Regions from separate parts of the Streptomyces cyanogenus genome, predicted to be linked through region 1. Evidence: riboswitches for the same ligand, from Rfam matches in the RefSeq annotation. Region 1 holds a riboswitch; each other region holds the start of a gene.
What was found. Region 1 has a riboswitch for cyclic di-AMP ahead of S1361_RS23090 (transglycosylase SLT domain-containing protein). Riboswitches for the same ligand answer to the same signal wherever they lie in the genome.
Positions count from the first base shown of each region.

Region 1 (7,276 bases):
CCATGTGTGCCTTACCTCCGTCGTCGGCGGCGGCTGTCCTCACGCTGGTCCGCTGGTCCACCTGAGCCGCCATTCTCACCCGAATCGGTGAGGAGTGGTGATTTCCGTGGTGTCCATCTGACCAAATCGGCCGTGAGGAAGCGTCAGACCTCGGAGCCAACTCCGTGTACGCCTGCGGTATGACACACGACGGCGGCATCTCCACCCGACCCGTAGGGGTCGTGCCGGGCGCCGCCGCCCGGACGGGGTCCGGCCGGGTCAGCCGGCGCGGTGCACGACCGCGTCACACAGCTCGATCAGCGCCGCCTTGGCGTCGCACTCGCGCAGCGGGGCGAGCGCGGCCCGCGCCTCCTCCGCGTACCGCACGGTGTCCCGGCGGGCCTGCTCCAGCGCGGGGTGCGCGCGCAGCGCGGCCAGCGCCTCGGCGTGCCGGGCGTCGTCACTGAGGTCGGAGTCGAGCAGCTCGCACAGCGCGACGTCCTCGGGCAGGCCCAGCCGGGCGGCCCGCTCCCGCAGCCGGAGCACCGGCAGGGTGGGGATGCCCTCGCGCAGGTCGGTGCCCGGGGTCTTGCCGGACTCGTGGGAGTCGGAGGCGATGTCCAGGACGTCGTCCGCGAGCTGGAAGGCGACCCCGAGCCGTTCGCCGTACTGGGTGAGCACGTCGACGACCCTCTCGTCCGCACCGGACATCATCGCGCCGAACCGGCACGACACCGCCACCAGGGAGCCCGTCTTGCCGCCGAGCACGTCCAGGTAGTGCTCGACCGGGTCGCGGCCGTCCGAGGGACCCGCGGTCTCCAGGATCTGGCCGGTGACCAGCCGCTCGAACGCCAGGGCCTGCACCCGGACCGCCTCGGGGCCGAGGTCGGCGAGGATCTGGGAGGCGCGGGCGAACAGGAAGTCGCCGGTGAGGACCGCGACGGAGTTGCCCCAGCGCGTGTTGGCGCTGTCCACGCCCCGCCGTACGGCCGCCTCGTCCATGACGTCGTCGTGGTACAGCGTGGCCAGGTGGGTCAGCTCCACGACGACGGCCGACGGCACGACGCCGGGCGCGTAAGGGTCGCCGAACTGGGCCGCGAGCATGACGAGGAGTGGCCGGAAACGCTTCCCTCCGGCCCGTACGAGGTGCTGCGCGGCCTCCGTGATGAACGGGACCTCGCTCTTGGTGGCTTCGAGCAAGCCTTCCTCGACAGCCGCCAATCCGGCCTGGACATCGGCTTCCAGAGCCTGGTCCCGCACGCTCAGCCCGAACGGCCCGACGACGGTCACGAGGGGTCTCCTGTCTGCTGGTGTCTGCTGGCGATTACACGGTTTGTCGATAGGTCGCTGCCCTCACTCAAGTCAGCGTATCCGGTCCCTGTTCGATCACCGATAGCGCCCACCGGTCCAGCCTGGGCGGTACCGGACCACAACCGACATACAGGTGATCACATGTTAATGATGGACATTTATCGACTTAACGGAAATCCGGACATTCCGTCGTGTCCCCTCCGCACCTTTCTCGCCACCCCCGTTCCGTGCCGGCCATTACGACAACGACGGACACCGCACCCCAGGTTCCACCATCACTCCGACTTCCCGCCTTAATCGCCCTAATCCCTCATGTCTGATTTGAAATAGTTTGCCATTTCGTGAGTTGGCTCACGCTCCCCGTCTGCCCGCTCCCCCCTCAACAAGCCCTGGGAGCCCTTGTCCTGTCGGCGAGTTGAGGATTGGCAACCGCAAAGGATCAAGCACCTCATACAGCATCGATCAAGGTCAAATCGCATGTTGTGTGAATCCAGTACTTGTTCCCGACATGTGCTCTCGCATACGTTCCGGGCCGTCGGGCGGACGCCGAATCCTGCCGCCGCCCGCGTAACCCATCGACGAACTCATTCGTACGGCAGGAGCGGGGGACCCAGGTAAGTCGCCGGGCCGGACGGCACACGCCGCACCGGGACGGCTCGGGGTTAAGCCGTGCCTCCTCCAGGGCACGGCCGGGCACCTCCCGCCCGAACCCGACAGCTCACCCCGCAGGCGCCGGAGAGGAACACCCCCATGTCTGCTGCCGCTCAGCCCCGCCGCACCCGCAACAGCCGCCTCGTCCGTACCCTCGTCGCCGCCGGCACCGGCGCCGCCGTCCTCGCCCTGCCGCTCATCGGCGCGACCAGCGCCTCCGCGGCCACCGGCACCACCACGACGGCCGCCACCACCACCGCCGGATACCCCAACAACCTGGACGGCTGGATCCGCGAGTCGCTCGCGATCATGGCCGAGAAGCACATCCCGGGCACCTACAACGGCATCTACCGCAACATCATCCGCGAGTCCTCGGGCAACCCGAACGCCATCAACCTCTGGGACTCCAACGCCGCCAAGGGCATCCCGTCCAAGGGCCTGCTCCAGGTGATCGACCCGACGTTCAACGCGTACCACGTCGCCGGAACGTCGTTCAACATCTACGACCCGGTCGCGAACATCACCGCCGCCTGCAACTACGCGGCCGCGCGGTACGGGTCGATCGACAACGTGTTCGGCGCGTACTGACCGGTTCCGGACCGGGTCCGCGGCCGGCGCCACTGACGTCCCGGTCAGTCGGTCGGGAAGAGTCTTTCGAGGACGACGGCGATGCCGTCGTCCTCGTTCGACAAGGTGACCTCGTCGGCCACCGCCTTCAGTTCGGGGTGCGCGTCGGCCATGGCGACACCACGCGCCGCCCAGTCGAACATCGGGATGTCGTTGGGCATGTCGCCGAAGGCGATGGCCCGGTCGGCGCCGATCCCCAGCCTCTCGGCGGCCAGCGCCAGTCCGGTCGCCTTCGTCACCCCGCCGGGCTGGAGCTCCACGGTGCCCGGCCCGGACATGGTGACCGTCGCCAGCGAGCCCACCGCCGCGCGCGCCACCGCCGCCAACTCGTCGTCGGACAGGGTGGCGTGCCGCAGCAGCACCTTGCTGATGGGCTTCGCCCACAGGTCGTCGCGCCGGCCGACGCGCACCGCGGGCAGCGTCGGATGAGGCATCCGGTAGCCGGGCTCGATGAGCGTGAGCCCGTCGACGCCGTCCTGGTCGACCGCCGCGTAGACCTGCCCCACCTCCGCCTCGATCTTGCCGAGCGCGGTCTCGGCCAGCTCCCGGTCCAGCCGGACCGACCACAGCAGGCGGTCGGTGCCGGCGTCGTAGACCTGTGCTCCCTGCCCGCACACCGCGAGCCCCGTGCAGCCGAGGTCCGCGAGCAGCGGCCGTACCCGCGGGGCCGGGCGGCCCGTCACCACCAGATGCCGGGCGCCGGCCCGTGCCACCCGCGCGAGCGCGGCGAGCGACCGGTCGGAGACGGTGTCGTCGCCGCGCAGCAGCGTGCCGTCCAGGTCGGTGGCGATGAGTGCATATGCCGGGGTGGGTGCCATGATCAGAGAATACGGACACCGCGCCCCGCCGACTCACGGGCCGATCCACGCACTTGCGTACTGGTGCGCCCCAAGTCGCCTGCGCAGACGCCCCGATGGCGCTGCCGCCGCGGGACCCGGGCCAACCCTGGGCCGCGGCCGGGTGCTTCGCCAGGTGGGACGGTGAGCACGGGACTGCCGTCCTGCACCTCGGCTCCGGCCGAGGTGCAGGACGCACCTCGGCTCCGGCCGCCCGAAGGGGCGCCAAGCCATAATCAACCGCTCAAACATGTCTTGTCAGGACATCAACGACTCTTTAGGCGCTGAGCGAGCGACCTTTCGATCACCACGTGAGGCACTGCCCAAGACACGCGAGTGGGTCGTAACGTGTGGCCCGACCACATGGAACGCAGTGCCATGCATGGCCCGATGAGAGTGAGGCAGCACCCCATGCCCCCCTTCGACGTCCCCGAGGGCGACCCCTTCGGTCCGCACAACCTCCCCTATGGCGTGTTCTCGCCCTCCGGCAGCACGGAGCGGCGGATCGGCGTCCGGCTCGGGAACCACGTCCTCGACGCGGGCGCCGCGGCCGCCGCGCTCGGCTCGCCCCACCAGGCGCTGCTCGCCCGGCCCACCCTCAACCCGCTGCTGGCCGCCGGCCGTGCCACCTGGTCCGACGTACGGCGTGCCGTCACCGCCTGGGTCACGGACCCGGCCCACCGCGAGGCCGTGGAGCCGCTGTTCCACCCGCTGTCCGAGGTGACGCTGCACCTGCCCTTCGAGGTCGCGGACTACGTCGACTTCTACGCCTCGGAGAACCACGCCCGCAACGTCGGCCAGATCTTCCGCCCGGACGCCGAGGACTCCCTCACCCCCAACTGGAAGCACCTGCCGATCGGGTACCACGGCCGCTCCGGCACGGTCGTGGTCTCCGGCACGGACGTCGTACGGCCGTCCGGGCAGCGCAAGGGCCCGGGCGACCCCGCGCCCGTCTTCGGTCCGTCGGTGCGGCTGGACATCGAGGCCGAGGTCGGCTTCGTCGTGGGCGTGCCGTCACGGCTGGGCAGCCCGGTCGCGCTCGGCGACTTCCGGGAGCACGTCTTCGGGCTGTGCCTGCTGAACGACTGGTCCGCGCGGGACATCCAGGCCTGGGAGTACGTCCCGCTCGGCCCGTTCCTCGGCAAGTCCTTCGCGACCTCGGTGTCGGCGTGGATCACCCCGCTGGAAGCGCTGGAGCACGCGCGCGTGGCGCCCCCCGAGCGCACGCACCCGCTGCTGCCCTACCTGGACGACTCGGCGCCCGGCGCGGAGCCCGGCGGCTACGACCTGCGCATCTCCGTCGCGATCAACGGTCACGTGGTCTCCGAGCCGCCGTTCTCCACCATGTACTGGACCGCCGCCCAGCAGCTCGCCCACATGACGGTGAACGGCGCCTCGCTGCGCACGGGCGACCTGTACGGCTCGGGCACGGTCAGCGGCCCGGCCGAAGGCCAGCGCGGCTCGCTGCTGGAGCTGACCTGGAACGGCCGCGACGCCCTCGAACTTCCCGACGGGAAGCGGACGTTCCTGGAGGACGGGGACGTGGTGACGCTGTCGGCGTGGGCCCCCGGCGCGGACGGGCGCCGGGTGGGGCTGGGCGAGGTGAGCGGGCGGGTCGTCGCGGGGTGACCCGAGGTCCGTCCCGTGGCGACTGGACCTCCGGACCGCTTGTAGCAAGCAGTTGACACAATTCGTCTGTGACCGCCATCTTGTACTCGCCGCTTGATACAAGCGGTGAGTACAAGAGTGTGCTGTCAGAGGGGTTTGTCATGAGTGAGACCGAACTGAGCGCCACCGTTCCGGCGTCCCGCGCACCGGTCGACCGGTACGCCCGCTGGACCGGTCTGCTCGTCGGCGCACTGGCCGAGCGATGGCTGACCCTGCGGGCGGGCGGCGACGGAGTCCTGTACGCCATCCCCGCCTTCGGGCTGTGCACGGTGGCCGGCGTCCTGGCGGGCGACGCCCTGACCCCGCAGGCCCGCGGCGCCGTCCGCACGGCCGGCCTCGCCCCGCGCCGCGTCCGCGACCACGTCCCGCCCCGGATGACCGCGCTGCTCCTCGCCCTGGCGGGCGCGCTCGTCCTGCTGCTCGCGGTCGCGAGCGCGGTCGCCTCGCCGGACGACCTGGGGCGCGCGGGCCGGTCCCTGACCGTGCACTGCGCGCGGGCCGCCGACGCGACGGGCTCCCGCCTGCTGTCCCAGTCCGCAGGCCCCTGGCCGGGCTCGCACTACGCCCTGCCGATGCTGGGCTCCCTCGCCGTCGCCACGGCCGCCTGCGGCTGGTCCCTGCGGCGGATCGCCACCCGCCCAGGCGACGAACAGTCCCGCCGCGACCGCAGCCTGGCCGTCGTCGCGGCCTGGGGCCTCGTCGTGTCCGCCTCCCTGCTGGGGGCCGCCTCCACGGCGTCCGGCGCGCTGATGAGCGTCACGTGCGACGGAGCGGTGGGGACCGTGGCCAACTGGGTGCTGTGGCCGCTGGCCGCGGTGGCCCTGGTGACCGTGCCGTGGATGCTGGTCACCGTGTGCTCGCCGCGGGCCTCCTGGCCCCGGCGCGCCGCCGGCGCGGGGCACGGCGGGCGGACGCGGCGGCCGGCCCCCGGGGACCGCCGGTGAGCAGCGCCGCCGTACGGGTCGACACCACCAGTCCCGTACCACCCTACGAACAGATCCGCGCCCAGCTCGCCGCGCTCATCAGCACCGGCCGGCTGCGGGAGGGCGAACGCCTGCCGCCGGTGCGGCAGCTGGCCGCCGACCTCGGTCTGGCGGCGGGCACGGTCGCCCGCGCCTACCGCGAACTGGAGGCGGCCTCGCTGATCCGGACCCGGCGCGGCGCGGGAACGCGCGTGGCGGTCCCGCCGACCGGCACGCACCGCCCCGACCCCGCCGAACTCGCGGCGCTGGCCAGGACCTTCGTCACCCAGGCACGGGCCCTGGGAGCGACCGAGGACGAGACGCTCGGGGCGGTGCGCGGGGCGCTGCGGCAGTGACCGCGCGGCAAGGGCCCTGGGTGCCGGTGGCCGCCCTGGCACGCGCGCGTGGTGCTGCGGGAATCGGCCACACGCGCGTGCCGGTGCGACGCCGGCACTGTCGGCACCCGGTCTCCGCGGCTTCGCCCGCGCGCGTGCCGCGGTGTGGCGGGATCGTCGCCGACACCTGACTCGGGGCGCCGGTCTTCGTCATACTGACGGGGACACGCACCACGCGCGAGCCGCCGTCGTGTGACGCGTGCCCGGCACCACCGACACCCGCACACCTCTCCGATCAGGAACCGGAGCCCCGGCATGACCGTCTGCCTGCTCCTGCTGAGCGTCGTCGCCCTGACGGCCGCCGTACCGGCGCCGCGCGCGCTGACCCGTGCCGCCTGGCCCGAGCGGGAACCCGTGGTGGCGCTGTGGGTGTGGCAGTGCCTGGTCGCCACCGTCCTGCTGTGCTGCCTGACCGCACTGGTCCTGGGCGCGGCGGCCGTTTTCCACACCGTCCGCGACCACGTGTTCGCACCCGCCCCGCCCGCCGTCACCGCCGCGTACGACCTGTCCACCGCGCCCGTGTGGGCCGCCGTGCTCACCATGCTGCTGGCCTGCGGGGCGGCCTGGACGACGGCGATGCTGGCCCGGGAACTCGTCGAGGCCCGCCGCAGCCGCGGCCAGGCCCGGGCGCACCTGCGCGAGCGCGCCCCCGAGCTGCCGGCCGGGCTGCCCGCGGCACGCGGGCCGATGCTGGTGCTGGAGGACGAGTACCCGGACGCCTGGTGGATGCCGGGCCACCCGCCGCAACTGGTCGTCACCACAGGGGCGCTGCACCGCCTCACCGACCTCCAGCTGGACGCCGTCCTCACCCACGAGCGCGGACACGCGCGCGCCCACCACGACTGGC
Region 1 covers NZ_CP071839.1:5,115,779-5,123,054, reverse strand. Annotated here, with positions in the region: gene S1361_RS23100 (LolA family protein) at 1-4, opposite strand, end outside; gene S1361_RS23095 (polyprenyl synthetase family protein) at 259-1,269, opposite strand; cyclic di-AMP (ydaO/yuaA leader) riboswitch at 1,857-2,035, shown strand; gene S1361_RS23090 (transglycosylase SLT domain-containing protein) at 2,041-2,529, shown strand; gene S1361_RS23085 (HAD family hydrolase) at 2,574-3,386, opposite strand; gene fahA (fumarylacetoacetase) at 3,816-5,033, shown strand; gene S1361_RS23075 (hypothetical protein) at 5,174-6,016, shown strand; gene S1361_RS23070 (GntR family transcriptional regulator) at 6,013-6,390, shown strand; gene S1361_RS23065 (M56 family metallopeptidase) at 6,685-7,276, shown strand, end outside.

Region 2 (7,276 bases), 1.4 Mb from region 1:
CGTGCACCAGGTGCCGCTCGGTCATCCGCACACAGCCGACGTCCACCGAGCGGGCGGCGCGCACGTGGTCGTCGCCGACGACGAACTCGGTGGAGCCGCCGCCGATGTCCACGACCAGGTAGGGCCGGGTGAGGTCGGTGCGGCCGGTGAGCTCCTTCGTGGCGCCGGTGAAGGAGAACTCGGCCTCCTGGTCGCCGGAGATGACCTCCGGCTCGACACCGAGGATGTCCAGCACGCCCTGCACGAAGTCGTCCCGGTTCTCGGCGTCGCGGGAGGCGGAGGTGGCGACGAAGCGGAGGCGCTCGGCGCCGTACTCCTTGATGACGGCCGCGTACTCGCGGCAGGCCGCGAAGGTGCGCTCCAGTGCCTCGGGCGCGAGCCGGCCGGTGCGGTCGACGCCCTGGCCGAGCCGCACGATCGTCATCCGGCGGTCCAGCTCGGTCAGTTCACCCGTCCGCGGGTCGGCGTCGGCGACGAGCAGGCGGATGGAGTTGGTGCCGCAGTCGACGGCGGCGACGCGGGTCACTTCTCGTCCCCCTCACTGTCGCCGAGCGTCACGCACGCGCCCTTGCGCCACCACTCCGGCAGCATCGCCAGGGCCTCGTCACCGAGCGGGTTCACACCGGGGCCGGCGGCCAGCGAGTGGGCGACGAGCACGTGCAGGCACTTGACCCGGTCCGGCATGCCGCCGGCGCTCGGGAAGCCCTGCAGCACCTCGATCTCGTCCCGGCGCCGGATGTAGTCCTCGTGCGCGGCGCGGTAGGCGGCGGCCAGCTCGGGATCGTTCTGCAGCCGCTCGGTCATCTCCTTCATGACGCCGTTCGCCTCCAGGGTGCCGATGGCGGAGGACGCCTTCGGGCACGTCAGGTAGTACAGCGTCGGGAAGGGCGTGCCGTCGGGCAGGCGGGGTGCCGTCTCCACCACGTCCGGCTGACCGCACGGGCAGCGGTGCGCGATGGCCCGCAGGCCCCGCGGCGGGCGGCCCAGCTGCTGCTTGAAGGCCTCGACGTCCGCGTCGGTGGGCTCGGTGCGCGGAGTGGGCGGCAGATCAAACAGAGTCAGCGCGCAGCGCTGCCCTTGAGGGGTGGTGGTCGGGCGGCGGGCGGGAGTTTCCATGACTGCTTTCCGAGTGGCTTTCTGTCGTTCCGGCCGTGACGCCGGCTCACTGGTCGGAGGCGTCGGACTTGTCGACGCCGTCCCAGACGTTCGCGTACCAGGGCCGGTGGGCGGCCCCGAGGTCGACACGGGAGGGCGTGGCCGCGCCCGGGTCGATGACCACGTACCCGGTCTCGCCGGGCTTCACATAGTGCAGCCGGCGGCGGATCTGCTGCTCGGCGTAGGCGTCGTCCTGCCAGCGCGCCTTCAGGTCACGCAGCTGCTCGACGCGCTCGCGGGCCTGCTCCCGCTGCCGCTGGAGGTCGGCGATCTCCGCGCGCTGGGAGACGTACTGCCGCATCGGGTAGGCGAGGGCGACGACCAGGGAGCACAGCACCAGCGCGAGCAGCGCCGCGCGGCCGGTGAGGCGGGAGCGGCGGGCCTGCCGCTTGGTCTGGGAGCGGTAGACCCGGGCCGCCGTCTGCTCGCCGAGCAGCCGCAGCCTGGTCGCGGTGGAGAAACGGTCCCGGTCCTTCACGGCCATCTGGCTCTCCGCCTCCCCTTTCACACGTGCGTACGTCCCCGGACACGGTACGGGACCGGGTACGGGGACGTACGCACGACTGGCTGAGACTTGGCCCGGGCCGGCTCAGCCCTTGAAGCGCGGGAAGGCGCTGCGGCCGGCGTACACCGCGGCGTCGTCGAGGATCTCCTCGATGCGCAGCAGCTGGTTGTACTTGGCGACGCGCTCGGAGCGGGCCGGGGCGCCGGTCTTGATCTGGCCGCAGTTGGTGGCGACGGCCAGGTCGGCGATGGTGACGTCCTCGGTCTCGCCGGAGCGGTGGGACATCATGCACTTGAAGCCGTTGCGCTGGGCCAGCTCGACGGCGTCCAGGGTCTCGGTCAGCGAGCCGATCTGGTTGACCTTGACCAGGAGGGCGTTGGCCGCGCCCTCCTCGATGCCGCGGGCGAGGCGCTCGGGGTTGGTGACGAACAGGTCGTCGCCGACCAGCTGGACCTTGTCGCCGAGCTTGTCGGTGATGACCTTCCAGCCGGCCCAGTCGTCCTCGAACAGCGGGTCCTCGATGGAGACGAGCGGGTAGGCCGCGACGAGCTCCTCGTAGTACTCCGTCATCTCGGCGGCGGAGCGCTCCTTGCCCTCGAAGAGGTACTTGCCGTCCTTGTAGAACTCGGAGGCGGCCACGTCGAGCGCGAGGGCGATCTGCTGGCCGGGTGCGTAGCCGGCCTCCTTGATGGCCTCCAGGATGAGGTCGAGGGCCTCGCGGTTGGAGCCGAGGTTCGGGGCGAAGCCGCCCTCGTCGCCGAGGCCGGTGGACAGGCCCTTGGCCTTCAGCACCTTCTTGAGGGTGTGGTAGACCTCGGTGCCCCAGCGCAGCGCCTCGGAGAAGGACTCCGCGCCGATCGGGGCGATCATGAACTCCTGGATGTCCACGTTGGAGTCGGCGTGCGAGCCGCCGTTCAGGATGTTCATCATCGGCACCGGCAGCAGGTGCGCGTTGGGGCCGCCCAGGTAGCGGAAGAGGGGCAGGTCGCTGGCCTCGGAGGCGGCGTGGGCGACGGCGAGCGAGACGCCGAGGATGGCGTTGGCGCCCAGGGAGCCCTTGTTGTCGGTGGCGTCCAGGTCGAACATGGCCTGGTCGATCAGGCGCTGCTCGGTGGCGTCGTAGCCGACCAGCTCCGGGCCGATCTGCTCGATGACGGCGAGGACGGCCTTCTCGACACCCTTGCCCTGGTAGCGGTTCGGGTCACCGTCGCGGAGCTCGATGGCCTCGAAGGCGCCGGTCGAGGCGCCGGACGGAACGGCGGCACGACCCGTGCTGCCGTCGTCGAGGCCGACCTCGACCTCGACCGTGGGGTTGCCTCGGGAGTCCAGGATTTCCCGGGCTACGACGACGTCGATGGACGGCACGAGCATCTCCTTCTTGGATGTGACGCTGGAAGTGCGGGGCTGGTGTGCCTTGCGCCTAGAGCCTAACCGTCCCGGGGGCGTCGGCCACCGACCGACCGTCCCGTGGACAAGGCGACGCTACCTTTTGTTCCTCACTGAAACAAAGGGGGCCGCGACAACGGTTCGGCGCAACGGCCGGCGGGAGACGGACGACATGAAAAAGCCCCGCCCCGGTGCGTACGGGGGAACACGCACCGGGGCGGGGAGCCCGTGGGGACGGGGGGTGGCCCGCACGGGGTCTTCAGTGTGGCTCAGGGGGCCGTGCGGGCCCGGTGATCCGGCCGGGGGCCGGATGTCACTTCAGGTGGAGCTGCTGACCCGGGTAGATCAGGTTGGCGTCCTCGACGATGTCCTTGTTCAGCTCGAACAGCTTCTTCCAGCCGCCCTGCACGTGGTGCTTCTGGGCGATGGAGCTGAGCGTGTCACCGGTGACGACCTTGTACTCGCCGTCGCCCTTCTTGACCTTCTTGCCGGTCGGGGTGGTGACGGTCTTGCCCTGGCTCTTGTCCGCGGTCGCGGCCGGACGCTCGGCGGAGCGGGTGGCGGCCTGCTGCTCGGTGGAGCGGGTGGTGGTGCCGCTGCCCGAGTTCGAGGAGGTGCTCGGGGCGGAGCCGCCGTACGGGGTGCTGGACAGGCCCGTGCCGCAGACCGGCCAGGCGCCCTTGCCCTGCGCGGCGAGGACCTTCTCGGCGACCGCGATCTGCTGCGCCTTGCTGGCCTGGTTGGCCTGCGGGGCGTAGGCGGTGCCGCCGTACGCGGCCCAGGTGGAGGCGGAGAACTGCAGACCGCCGTAGTAGCCGTTGCCGGTGTTGATGGACCAGTTGCCGCCGGACTCGCACTGGGCGACCTTGTCCCACTCGGCGGAGGTGGCGGCGGAGGCGTTGCCGGCCGCCATCAGCGGGGCGGCGACGGCGGCGCCGGTGACACCGGCGAGCGCGATGGCGCGGACGGCCTTGGACGGACGGCGGTGCTTGCCCTTGCCGGTAAACAGCATGGATCGATCCCCTCACCGACGCCTGCGAGGTGAGCTGTCGGGTTCGGGCCGGTTGAGTTGCCCGGCCGCACTCCCGCTGTCGCGGGATGCGCGGCTTCACCCCCAGCCGGTTCCGGCATCAACTGCCGGACCCGGCACCTACCTTGGGTCCCCCGCTCCTGCCTACGGCGCTTGACGCGACGACTGTTCCCGGGCAACCGCTGGCAGGATTCGGCGTTGCGACTGCCGGGGCTCGTGGTGACGAGCGGCCTCGACCGTAGACACGCGATCCGCGGAATTTCAAAGACGATCAGGGCTTCTGAGACTCATCCCACACTTTCGCCAAACCGGACATTAGGGCGTTAAGTGGGGCGTCAACTCCGGCTAGTTCGTGCCCGTTTCGCCCTCGACTTCCAGGGTCTGACCGGCACTGATGTGGTTCGGGTCGGCCCCGATGGCCTTCTTGTTGCCGGCGTAGAGCGCGCGCCACCCGCCGTCGACCTCAAGGGAGTCGGCGATGGAGGCGAGGGAGTCGCCCTCGCGGACGGTGTACGTGTCCGTTTCGCGCGCCGCGTGCCGCCCGGAAGAGGTGACGTCCTGACCGTTTGTCACGTTTTCGTCCGCGCTCGCCCCGCGGTGGCGCCCACCACTGAGGGCTCCGGTGTCGACCAGGCTCCAGGAACCGGCGGCCCGCTGGGGGTTGTCCTCGGCGCCGGCGCTCGGGCTCGCCGCGGGGGCGGACTCCCGCGAACCTCCGGAACCAGGCGAGGCGGACTTGTCCGACTTGGGGTTTTTGGTCCCCGCGGAACCGGTGTCCGCACCTGCGTCCGCACCGGTGTCCTCGCCCGGCTTTCCGCTCGGTGCGGCGGTCTCGTCCGAGGAGGAACCGGTGCCGGAGCCGGAGTTGGCGTCGGAGCCCGCACCCGTGGAAGGTGACGAACCCGGCAGACCGGACGATCCCGTACCTTCGGAGGTGCCGGAGGAACCGGGGTTGCCGGAGGTGTCGGACTTCTCGGCCGGTCCGGACGAGTCACCCGAACCGCTGGTGTCACCGGAGCCGCCGACGCCCGTGTCGACGTCCACGGAGCCGGAGCCGGAGGTCAGTCCGGACAGCAGGGCGCAGGTGGCCCACGGGGCGGTGCCCTTGTCGGCGAGGATCTTCTCGGCGACGGCGATCTGCTGGTTGCGGCTGGCCTGGTCGGGGCCGGCCGCGTACTGGCCGCCGCCGTATGCGTTCCAGTCCTCCTGCGAGATCTGCAGGCCGCCGTAGTACCCGTTGCCGGTGTCCGCGCTCCAGGTGCCGCCGCTCTCGCACTCGGCCACCTTGTCCCACGTGGTGCCGTCGGCCGCGTTGGCGCTCGCCGCGCCGAGGAGCGGGATGGCGATGGCGGAGCCGGTCACTCCGGCCGCGACGAGGAGGGCGGGTGCCTGGCGGGGGCGACGGTGTCGACCGTTCCCGGAGAGCATGCAGAAGCCTTTCGAGCGACAGCAGAACCGGCGCGGCGGCTGAAGCCGCTCGCCGCGCTGATGGGTGAACGTATCGGCAGACGATCACTTGTCACAAGTTCATGCCGCGCAGATCACGTGAAGATCACAGAGTTGAGATCTTGTCACCTTCCGGCTGAGAAGCCGTCACCCTTCCCGCCACTCACGCCGTCACCCGTCGGACACGGCGCCGCCGGGCGGCTGCCGAGGACCGCCGGCGGAATCATGGAACCGACATGTCCGGGGGGCTTCCCAGCCAGGAGGACCACGATGTTCCGGCACACCCGACTGCCCGGCGAGTCCGCGGACTACCTCGCCGCCCGCGAGGAACTCCGCCACGCCGAGATCGAACTCATGCGCCACCGCGAGAAGGTCGCGGCCCAGCGGAGGGCGCTTCCCCAGGGCCCCGAGGTCGACGACTACGTCTTCCTCGAAGGCCCCGCCGACCTCGACGCGGGCGACGCCCCCGTGCGCGAGGTCACCCTGAGCGAACTGTTCACCGGCCCCGGCCGGCCACTGATCGTCTACCACTTCATGTACGGCAAGCGGCAGACCAGCCCGTGCCCGATGTGCACCCTGTGGATCGACGGCTACAACGGCATCGCCCACCACCTGGCCCGGAACGCCGACCTCGCCGTCGTGGCAGCCGCCGACCCGCCCACGCTGCGGCAGCACGCCCTCAACCGCGGCTGGTCCCGGCTGCGTCTGCTCAGCTGTGGGGACAGCACCTTCAAGTACGACCTGGGCAGCGAGGACGAGGACGGCACCCAGGACTCCACCGTCTCCGTCTTCACCCGGGACGCCGACGGCACGGTCCGCCACTTCTACTCCGCCCACCCCCGCATGGCCGAGGACATCGACCAGCGCGGCATCGACCTCCTCAACCCCGTCTGGCACCTGCTCGACCTGACGCCGGGCGGCCGGGGCGAGTGGTTCGCGGGGCTGGACTACTGACCGCCGGCGCCCCCGCGGACCGGGGTGAACTCCACCGGCAGGGTGCGCAGGCCGCGCATGATGAGCCCGCCGCGCCAGCGCAGCTCCGCCGGGTCCACGGCGAGCCGCAGGTCCGGCAGGCGGGTGAGCAGGGTGGCGAGCGCGGTCTGGCCCTCCAGGCGGGCGAGCGGCGCGCCCAGGCAGTAGTGGATGCCGTGCCCGTATCCGAGGTGCTGGTTGTCGCGGCGGGCGAGGTCCAGCACGTCCGGGTCGGCGAAGCGCTCCGGGTCCCGGTCGGCGGCGGCGAGGACCACGAGCACCGGATCGCCCGGCGCGATGTCCTGTCCGCCGATGGTGAGCGGCTCGGTGGCGAACCGCCAGGTGGCCAGCTCCACCGGGCCGTCGTAGCGCAGGAGTTCCTCCACGCCGGTCGCCAGCAGGTCCGTCTCCCCGCGGGCCAGGGACTCCTGCAGCCGGCGGCGCTGCCCGGGGTGGGTGAGCAGGGCGTAGGTGCCGTTGCCGATGAGGTTCACGGTCGTCTCGAAGCCGGCGAACAGGAGGATGAAGGCCATGGCGGCGGCCTCGTTCTCGGTGAGGTGCTCGCCGTGGTCGGAGGCGCGGATGAGGCCGGAGATCAGGTCCTCGCCGGGCACGGGCGCGGCGGGCAGCGCCTCCCGCTTCTTGTGGATCAGCTCGGCCAGGTAGCCGCGCATCTTCTTCACCGACCGGGCGACCCCGCCCCGGGGGCCTCCGCCGTGCCGGATCATCATGCCCGCCCAGTCCCGGAAGTCGTCCTGGTCCTCGCGCGGGACGCCGAGCAG
Region 2 covers NZ_CP071839.1:3,739,573-3,746,848, forward strand. Annotated here, with positions in the region: gene S1361_RS16670 (Ppx/GppA phosphatase family protein) at 1-526, opposite strand, end outside; gene S1361_RS16675 (DUF501 domain-containing protein) at 523-1,116, opposite strand; gene S1361_RS16680 (FtsB family cell division protein) at 1,163-1,639, opposite strand; gene eno (phosphopyruvate hydratase) at 1,745-3,031, opposite strand; gene S1361_RS16690 (LysM peptidoglycan-binding domain-containing protein) at 3,360-4,058, opposite strand; cyclic di-AMP (ydaO/yuaA leader) riboswitch at 4,063-4,238, opposite strand; gene S1361_RS16695 (LysM peptidoglycan-binding domain-containing protein) at 4,422-5,504, opposite strand; gene S1361_RS16700 (DUF899 family protein) at 5,793-6,476, shown strand; gene S1361_RS16705 (cytochrome P450 family protein) at 6,470-7,276, opposite strand, start outside.
Region 2: it holds a riboswitch for cyclic di-AMP, as region 1 does, so the genes downstream of both, S1361_RS16690 (LysM peptidoglycan-binding domain-containing protein) here and S1361_RS23090 (transglycosylase SLT domain-containing protein) in region 1, are expected to answer to the same signal.

Region 3 (7,276 bases), 2.3 Mb from region 1:
GGACGGAACTGCGCAACCAGCTCGTTCTCAACCTCGCACGCGAGGACGTGCAGGAGTACCTGTGGGAGCGGCTGCACACCCTGCTGTCCAGCGCCCCGATCGACTATGTGAAGTGGGACTTCAACCGCTGCTTCACCGACGCCGGCTGGCCCGGGGAGCCGTACCCGCAGCGCCTGTGGGTGGACCACGTCCGCGCCCTGTACGCCCTGCTGGACCGGCTGCGGGCGGCCCATCCGGGGGTCGCCTTCGAATCCTGCTCGGGCGGCGGCGGCCGGATCGACCTCGGCGTGCTCGGCCGCACCGACCAGGTGTGGACCTCCGACAACACCGACCCGCTGGACCGGCTCGCCATCCAGCACGGGTTCACCCAGATCCATCCCGCGCGCGTGATGGCGGCCTGGGTCACCGACAGCCCCAACACCCAGCTCAACGGGCGGGTCAGCTCACTGCGGTTCCGGTTCGTCAGTGCCATGGCGGGCGTGCTCGGGGTGGGCGGAGACCTGACGGAGTGGAGCGCGCAGGAGCTGGCCGAGGCCCGGCGGTGGGCGGAGCTGTACAAGGAGATCCGCCCGGTCGTACAGCACGGCGAGCTGTACCGGCTGCGTCCCCCGGCGGGCGGCCTGGGTGCCGTGCAGTACCTCCGGGGCGAGGAGACCGTCGTCCTCGCCTGGCTCCAGGCGCAGCACCACGGCGAGCCGGTCCCGGCGGTGCGGCTGCGCGGGCTCGACCCGACAGCTTCGTACGAATGCCGTGAAACGGGCGAAGTGCATCGAGGTGCCGTGCTGCTGCACCACGGGCTGCACACCGCACTGAAGGGCGACTTGGACGCGACGGTCATCCGACTGCGCCGCATCTGAGCTATCTGTCCGAATCGATACGTTCATTCCAAGTCGGTATGTAATAAGGGGGCCTGGGGCGTCTGCGTGAGGAGCGTCATATCCGTGACCGAGCGTCGCGGGTCATGTCCACGTAATGATGGTGCGGGAGCAGGGAATTGACAGAGTGAAGGGTGCGGGAATTCACGGAGGGTGACCGCGCATTCCCGCATCCGATCACCCCGAACACCCCACGGTCGAAGGCGGATGCTTGTTTCCGTGCGTTCCACTCGCTTACGTTCGCCACCCAACCGGACGGAACGCCGAATCCTGCCGCCGTCCGGACTCCCCACTCATGACCCGTGACGGCAGGAGCGGGGGACCCACCAGGTACGACTGCCTGTCCCGGTCTCCGCGACAGGCTAGGGGTGCAGCCGTGCGCGCACGGCCGGGCAGCTCCAGCCCGAACCCGACAGCTGACCTCGCAGGCGCCGGAGAGGAACAGCGCCATGCCCGCCAAGGGTAAGCACCGACGCCCCAAGACCCCGCGTTTTTCCCGCTCCCTCGCCGCCGCCGGTACCGGTGGCGCCGCCCTCGCCCTCCCGCTCGTCGGGGCCACCGGGGCGCACGCCGCGACCCCCGCGCAGTCCGTGTCCGAAGCGGCCGTGCGGTCCCTCCCGGAGACGGCAGGCAAGACCGCCGCCCAGCCGGAGGCGGGCGTGCGCACCTACACCGTGCGCGGCGGCGACTGCCTCGCCAGGATCGCCGAGGAGCAGCACGTCAGCGGCGGCTGGCAGCGGCTCTACGACGACAACCGGCAGGCCATCGGCGCCGACCCGGCGCTCATTCACCCGGGCCTGAAGCTCAGCCTCGGCACGCAGGCCGCGCCGGCCCGCACCGAGTCCGCCACCCCGAAGCCCGCCCGGCCGGCCGCCCCGAAGCCCGCCCAGCCGGCCGGGTCCGGCACCGCGCAGACCGCCTCCGCCGGCTACACCCTGCCGGTGGCCGGCGCCACCATCGGCACCGGCTACCACGTCGCCGGCAGCATGTGGTCCAGCGGCTACCACACCGGCGTCGACTTCGTCGTCCCGACCGGCACCCCCCTCAAGGCCGTCGCCGCGGGCACCGTCGTCTCCGCCGGCTGGGGCGGCGCGTACGGCAACCAGGTCGTCCTCAAGCTCAACGACGGCCACTACGCCCAGTACGCCCACCTCTCGCAGCTCTCCGTCTCGGCCGGCCAGACCGTGACCGCGGGCCGGCAGGTCGGCCTGTCCGGCGCCACCGGCAACGTCACCGGCCCGCACCTGCACTTCGAGATCCGCACCACGCCGGACTACGGATCGGACGTGGACCCGGTCGCCTACCTTCGCGCGCACGGCGTCCCCGTCGGCTGACCCCCGTCGTCCGACTGTCCGGCACCGCCTATTCCTGGCTTGGCAAATTATTTAAGAGTGGCTCATCTCACCGTTCGTCAACCCCGGCCTACGGTCGCGTAGGTCACATCGGAAGGTGAATCATGGTCCGACGTGGCAGACGATTCGAAGAATGACAACGCATCAGTGATCGGGTCGTACGTGGCGGTGGGGGACAGCTTCACCGAGGGCGTGGGCGACCCCGGCCCCGACGGGGCGTTCGTGGGCTGGGCCGACCGGTTCGCGGTACTGCTCGCCGACCGGCGCCCCGAGGGGGACTTCCAGTACACCAACCTCGCCGTGCGCGGGAAGCTGCTGGACCAGATCGTGGCCGACCAGCTTCCCAAGGCCGTCGAACTCGCCCCCGACCTGGTCTCCTTCTGCGCGGGCGGCAACGACATCATCCGCCCGGGCACCGACCCGGACGAGGTCGCCGAGCGCTTCGAACGCGCCGTGGCCCGGCTGACCGAGGCCGCGGGAACCGTGCTGGTGGCGACCGGCTTCGACACCCGGGGCGTGCCCGTGCTGAAGCATCTGCGCGGCAAGATCGCCACCTACAACGGGCACGTCCGGGCCATCGCCGACCGGTACGGCTGTCCCGTCCTCGACCTGTGGTCCCTGAAGTCCGTGCAGGAGCGCAGGGCCTGGGACAACGACCGGCTGCACCTGTCGCCCGAGGGCCACACGCGCGTGGCGCTGCGCGCCGGACAGGCTCTCGGCCTGGACGTCCCGGCCGACCCGGAGCAGCCGTGGCCGCCGCTGCCGCCCCGGGGCACGCTGGACATCCGCCGCGACGACGTCCACTGGGCCCGCGAGTACCTCGTCCCCTGGATCGGCCGCCGCCTGCGCGGCGAGTCCTCCGGCGACCATGTCACCGCCAAGGGCACCCTCTCCCCGGACGACATCAAGATGCGCATCGCCTCGGTGGCCTGACCGGCACACCGCGCCCTGCCGCCTGCCGGGGTCGGCGGGGCGTGGCCGGGCCAGTGGTCCGGGGCGGGTGGGATGCGCGGCCGGTGGGATGCGGGGCGGTGTGCGGGGTGCGGCCCGCTCGGTCACCGTGCCCGTGCGCCCATCGTGCCTGCGTGGTCACCGTGCCCGCCCTGCGCATCGTGCCTGCGTGGTCACCGTGCCCGTGCGCTCCACCGTGCCCATGCGCCCATCGTGCCTGCGTGGTCACCGTGCCCGCCCTGCGCATCGTGCCTGCGTGGTCACCGTGCCCGTGCGCTCCACCGTGCCCGTGCGCCTATCGTGCCTGCGTGGTCACCGTGCCCGCCGTGCGCATCGCGCCCGTTGGTCACCGTGCCCCTCGGTCACCGTGCCTGTTCGGTCAACGTCTTCCGGTCCAGGCCCAGTTCCCGGGCGAGGGCGTCGTCCACCCACTCCTGTGCGCGGGAGCGCGCCACCGCGCCCGGGTACGACGTCAGCTGTACCGCCAGGCCGTCCAGCAGCGCGGTCAGCCGCAGTGCCGCGCCGGCCGGGTCCGCGCACGCGAACTCACCGGCGGCGACGCCCTCGGCGATGACCTCGGCGATCGCCGCCTTCCACTGCTTGTCCAGCTCCCGGGTGACCTCGCGCAGAGCGGGCTCGCGCAGGGCCACGGCCCAGCCCTCGATCCACAGCCGCCAGCCCTTGGCCTGCCCGGTCGGCGCGTACCAGCGCACCGCGGCCCGCAGCCGGCGCAGCGCGGTGGTCCGCCGGCCCACCACCTTGCGCAGGTGTGCGAGGTCGTCCTCGGCCGCGTACGCGAACGCGTCGGCGACCAGCTTCTCCTTGGTGGAGAAGTGGTACAGCACCAGCGCGTTGCTCACACCGAGGGCCGCGGCCACGTCGGCGATCCGCACCGCCGCCACGCCCCGCGCCTCGATCTGCCCGATGGCCGCCCGCAGCAGCTCCTCCCGCCGCTCGGCCACGCTCAACCGCACTCTTGCCACGCGCTCACCCTAGTCGTAGTCGATCGCAAGTGAGCGCTACCGGTCGCAAACGATCCCGCTCCGCCGGTCTCCGTACCGGTGTCACGGAACAGGGACGCCCATCACCGGCCGTCCGCCCAGGAGTTGACGGCGACCTCCGGGCCTCGACGGCCCGACGGGCGCGGAGCCGGCCCCCGGCATCGGTCCGGCGTACCCCTGCCTACCGGGACCGCCGGATGAGCCGACCATAATGGAGGGCCTCACCCACTCCACCGGGAGGTACCGTGACCGGTTTGCGTTCTCCGAGCTCCGGGCTCCGCGCGCTGCGGCCCGCGGCCTTCGGCGCGGACCCGGGCGGTGAGCGCCTGGCACGCATCCGCCGCTCGCCCCACTTCAGGAACGGTGTCTTCCAGAACCCCGGCGGCCCCGCCCGTACCCGCCCGTCCGGCTCCACCGTGGACCTCGCGAAGGTCTTCCTGGACAAGGACACCCGGCCGTTGCGCGCCCCCAAGGGCACCGTCCCGGTGCACCCCACCACCTTCGCCGACCTGGCCGGACCGCCCGCGACGGGACTGCGGCTGACCTGGATGGGTCACTCCAGCGTGCTCGCCGAAATCGACGGTCACCGCGTCCTGTTCGACCCCGTCTGGGGCGAGCGCTGCTCCCCGTTCCCCTTCGCCGGGCCCAAGCGGCTGCACCCGGTGCCGCTGCCGCTGGCCGCGCTCGGCCCGGTCGACGTCGTCGTCATCTCCCACGACCACTACGACCACCTGGACCTGCCCAGCATCAAGGCGCTGGCGGGCACGGACACCCTGTTCGCCGTGCCGCTCGGCGTCGGCGCCCACCTGGAGCACTGGGGTGTCCCGGCGGACCGGCTGCGCGAGCTGGACTGGCACGAGTCCACGAAGGTCGGCGGTCTGACCCTCACCGCCACCCCGGCCCGGCACTTCTGCGGCCGCGGACTGCGCAACACCCAGCACACGCTCTGGGCGTCCTGGACCGTCGCCGGCGACGAGCACCGGATCTACCACAGCGGTGACACCGGCTACTTCGAGGGCTTCAAGGACATCGGCGCCGCGCACGGCCCGTTCGACGCCACGATGATCCAGATCGGCGCGTACAGCGAGTTCTGGCCCGACATCCACATGACCCCCGAGGAGGGCCTGCGCGCCCACCTCGACCTGCAGGGCGGGGCGCCGCACGGCGTGCTGCTGCCGATCCACTGGGGCACCTTCAACCTCGCCCCGCACCCCTGGGCCGAGCCGGGGGAGTGGACGAAGGAGGCCGCCGAGGAGGCCGGCCAGGCGGTGGCTCTGCCCCGGCCGGGCGAGCCCTTCGAACCGGCCGGCAAGCTGCCCGCCGAGGCGTGGTGGCGGGGCGTGTCGGGGGAGCTCCGGCGCACCTGGCGCTCGGTCGGCGCCTTCGTTGCGGAGCCGCCCGCCCGCGCCACCGGCGACCGCTCGGACTGACCCCGCCGCGGGAACACGCGCGTTTCGCGGATAAAACGTACGATTATGAATGAAATGTACGGTGTACCCGGAGTGGGGCGCGGAGTGCGGCCATGGCGGAGCGCGGCAAACCGGAGAGGCGGCGGCGCCTGAGCCGTCCCGTGGTGCTCGCCGCGGCCGTCGCCCTCGTGGACCGGGAGGGGCTGGCGGCCCTGACCATGCGCCGCCTGGCGGCGGACCTGGGAGTGGAGCCGATGGCTCTCTACCGGTACACCGACGGCAAGGAAGGACTGCTCGACGGCCTGGTGGAGGCCTTCTTCGCCGAGGTCAACGAACGGCTGCGGACCTCGGCCGGACAGGTGGGCGCCGACCCGGCCACCGCCTCCGCCGAACCGCCCTGGCGGGCCGAACTGCGGCGCATCGCGCGGGCGTTCGCCGGTGCCGTGCACGCCCATCCCGAGGTGCTGCCCGTGGTGGCCGTCCGCCCGCTCGCCGTCCCCGTGGCCCGGCGGCCCGAGCCCTGGCTCCAGCTCACCGAGCACGTGTTCGCCGTCCTCGCCCGCGCCGGATTCGACGACCCCACCGCGCTCACGATCCACCGCACCTTCGTCGCCTGGACCCTGGGCTGTCTGCTCGTGGACAAGCGCCAGATCGTGGACAACCCCGAGGAGCCGGACCCGATGCTGCGCCTGGGGCTGCACCGGCTGTCCGCCGCGGACCACCCGCGGCTGCGCGCCCTCGTCCCGCACTTCGCCGAGTACGACGACGAACGCGAGCTGACGCAGGGTCTGGACAGCCTGCTGAGCGGCCTGCCCGAGGCCCCACTTGACGCCTTCTACGGCCGCGGAGCACCCTGAAGATACAGCGTACATATCCGGCATAAAGTGCCGTAGCGTGCGTCTCCCGCACGGAAGAAGCCGTCATGTCCAGCACCCCACGGACCGTCCTGCGCGTGCGTGTCACCGCCCGGGACGTCGAAACCCTGCGCGCGCTCCTGCGCGAAACCCGTCCCGACGTCGGAGGGCTCGCCCGCCGCGCCGACGACGGCAGCTGCACCATCGAGGCCTACGTATCCCCCGAACAGGCCGAAGTCCTCGAACGTGAAGGCGTGTCGGTCACCCTGGTCGAGGACGCGACGGCCGCGGGACGCGACCGCCAGGCCGAGGTCGGCCACGGCGACCGCTTCGCCCCCGCCGACGCGGTGCCTCACGGGCCGGCCGACAAGGTCTAGGGCGCCGGGAGGAACGCCATGACGTACCTGAACGTCACCGAGGTCGAGTCCGCCGTGACCAGCCTGGCCACCGCCTTCCCGGGCACGTGCGAGCTGATCGACCTGCCCGAGCCCTCGGTCGAGGGACGCGCCTGCCACGCGCTGCGGATCGGAACCGGTCCGGGCGGGAGCAACGACTGCGCCGTGCTGATCGGCGGTGTGCACGCCCGGGAATGGGGCAGCTGCGAGATCCTGGTGGGCCTCGCCGCAGACCTGCTGGAGGCGTACGGCGCCGGCACCGGACTCGTCTACGGCGGGACCCGCTTCACCGCCGACGACGTCCGCAAGCTCCTGCGCGAACTGGACCTCGTGGTCTTCCCGCTGGTCAATCCCGACGGCCGGCACTACAGCCAGACCGTCGAGCCGATGTGGCGCAAGAACCGCAACCCGGCACAGTCCGGCGGCGATCCGGACCGCA
Region 3 covers NZ_CP071839.1:7,443,132-7,450,407, forward strand. Annotated here, with positions in the region: gene S1361_RS33360 (alpha-galactosidase) at 1-857, shown strand, start outside; cyclic di-AMP (ydaO/yuaA leader) riboswitch at 1,127-1,319, shown strand; gene S1361_RS33365 (M23 family metallopeptidase) at 1,325-2,209, shown strand; gene S1361_RS33370 (SGNH/GDSL hydrolase family protein) at 2,375-3,160, shown strand; gene S1361_RS33375 (TetR/AcrR family transcriptional regulator) at 3,541-4,161, opposite strand; gene S1361_RS33380 (MBL fold metallo-hydrolase) at 4,425-5,609, shown strand; gene S1361_RS33385 (TetR/AcrR family transcriptional regulator) at 5,702-6,445, shown strand; gene S1361_RS33390 (hypothetical protein) at 6,511-6,819, shown strand; gene S1361_RS33395 (M14 family metallopeptidase) at 6,838-7,276, shown strand, end outside.
Region 3: it holds a riboswitch for cyclic di-AMP, as region 1 does, so the genes downstream of both, S1361_RS33365 (M23 family metallopeptidase) here and S1361_RS23090 (transglycosylase SLT domain-containing protein) in region 1, are expected to answer to the same signal.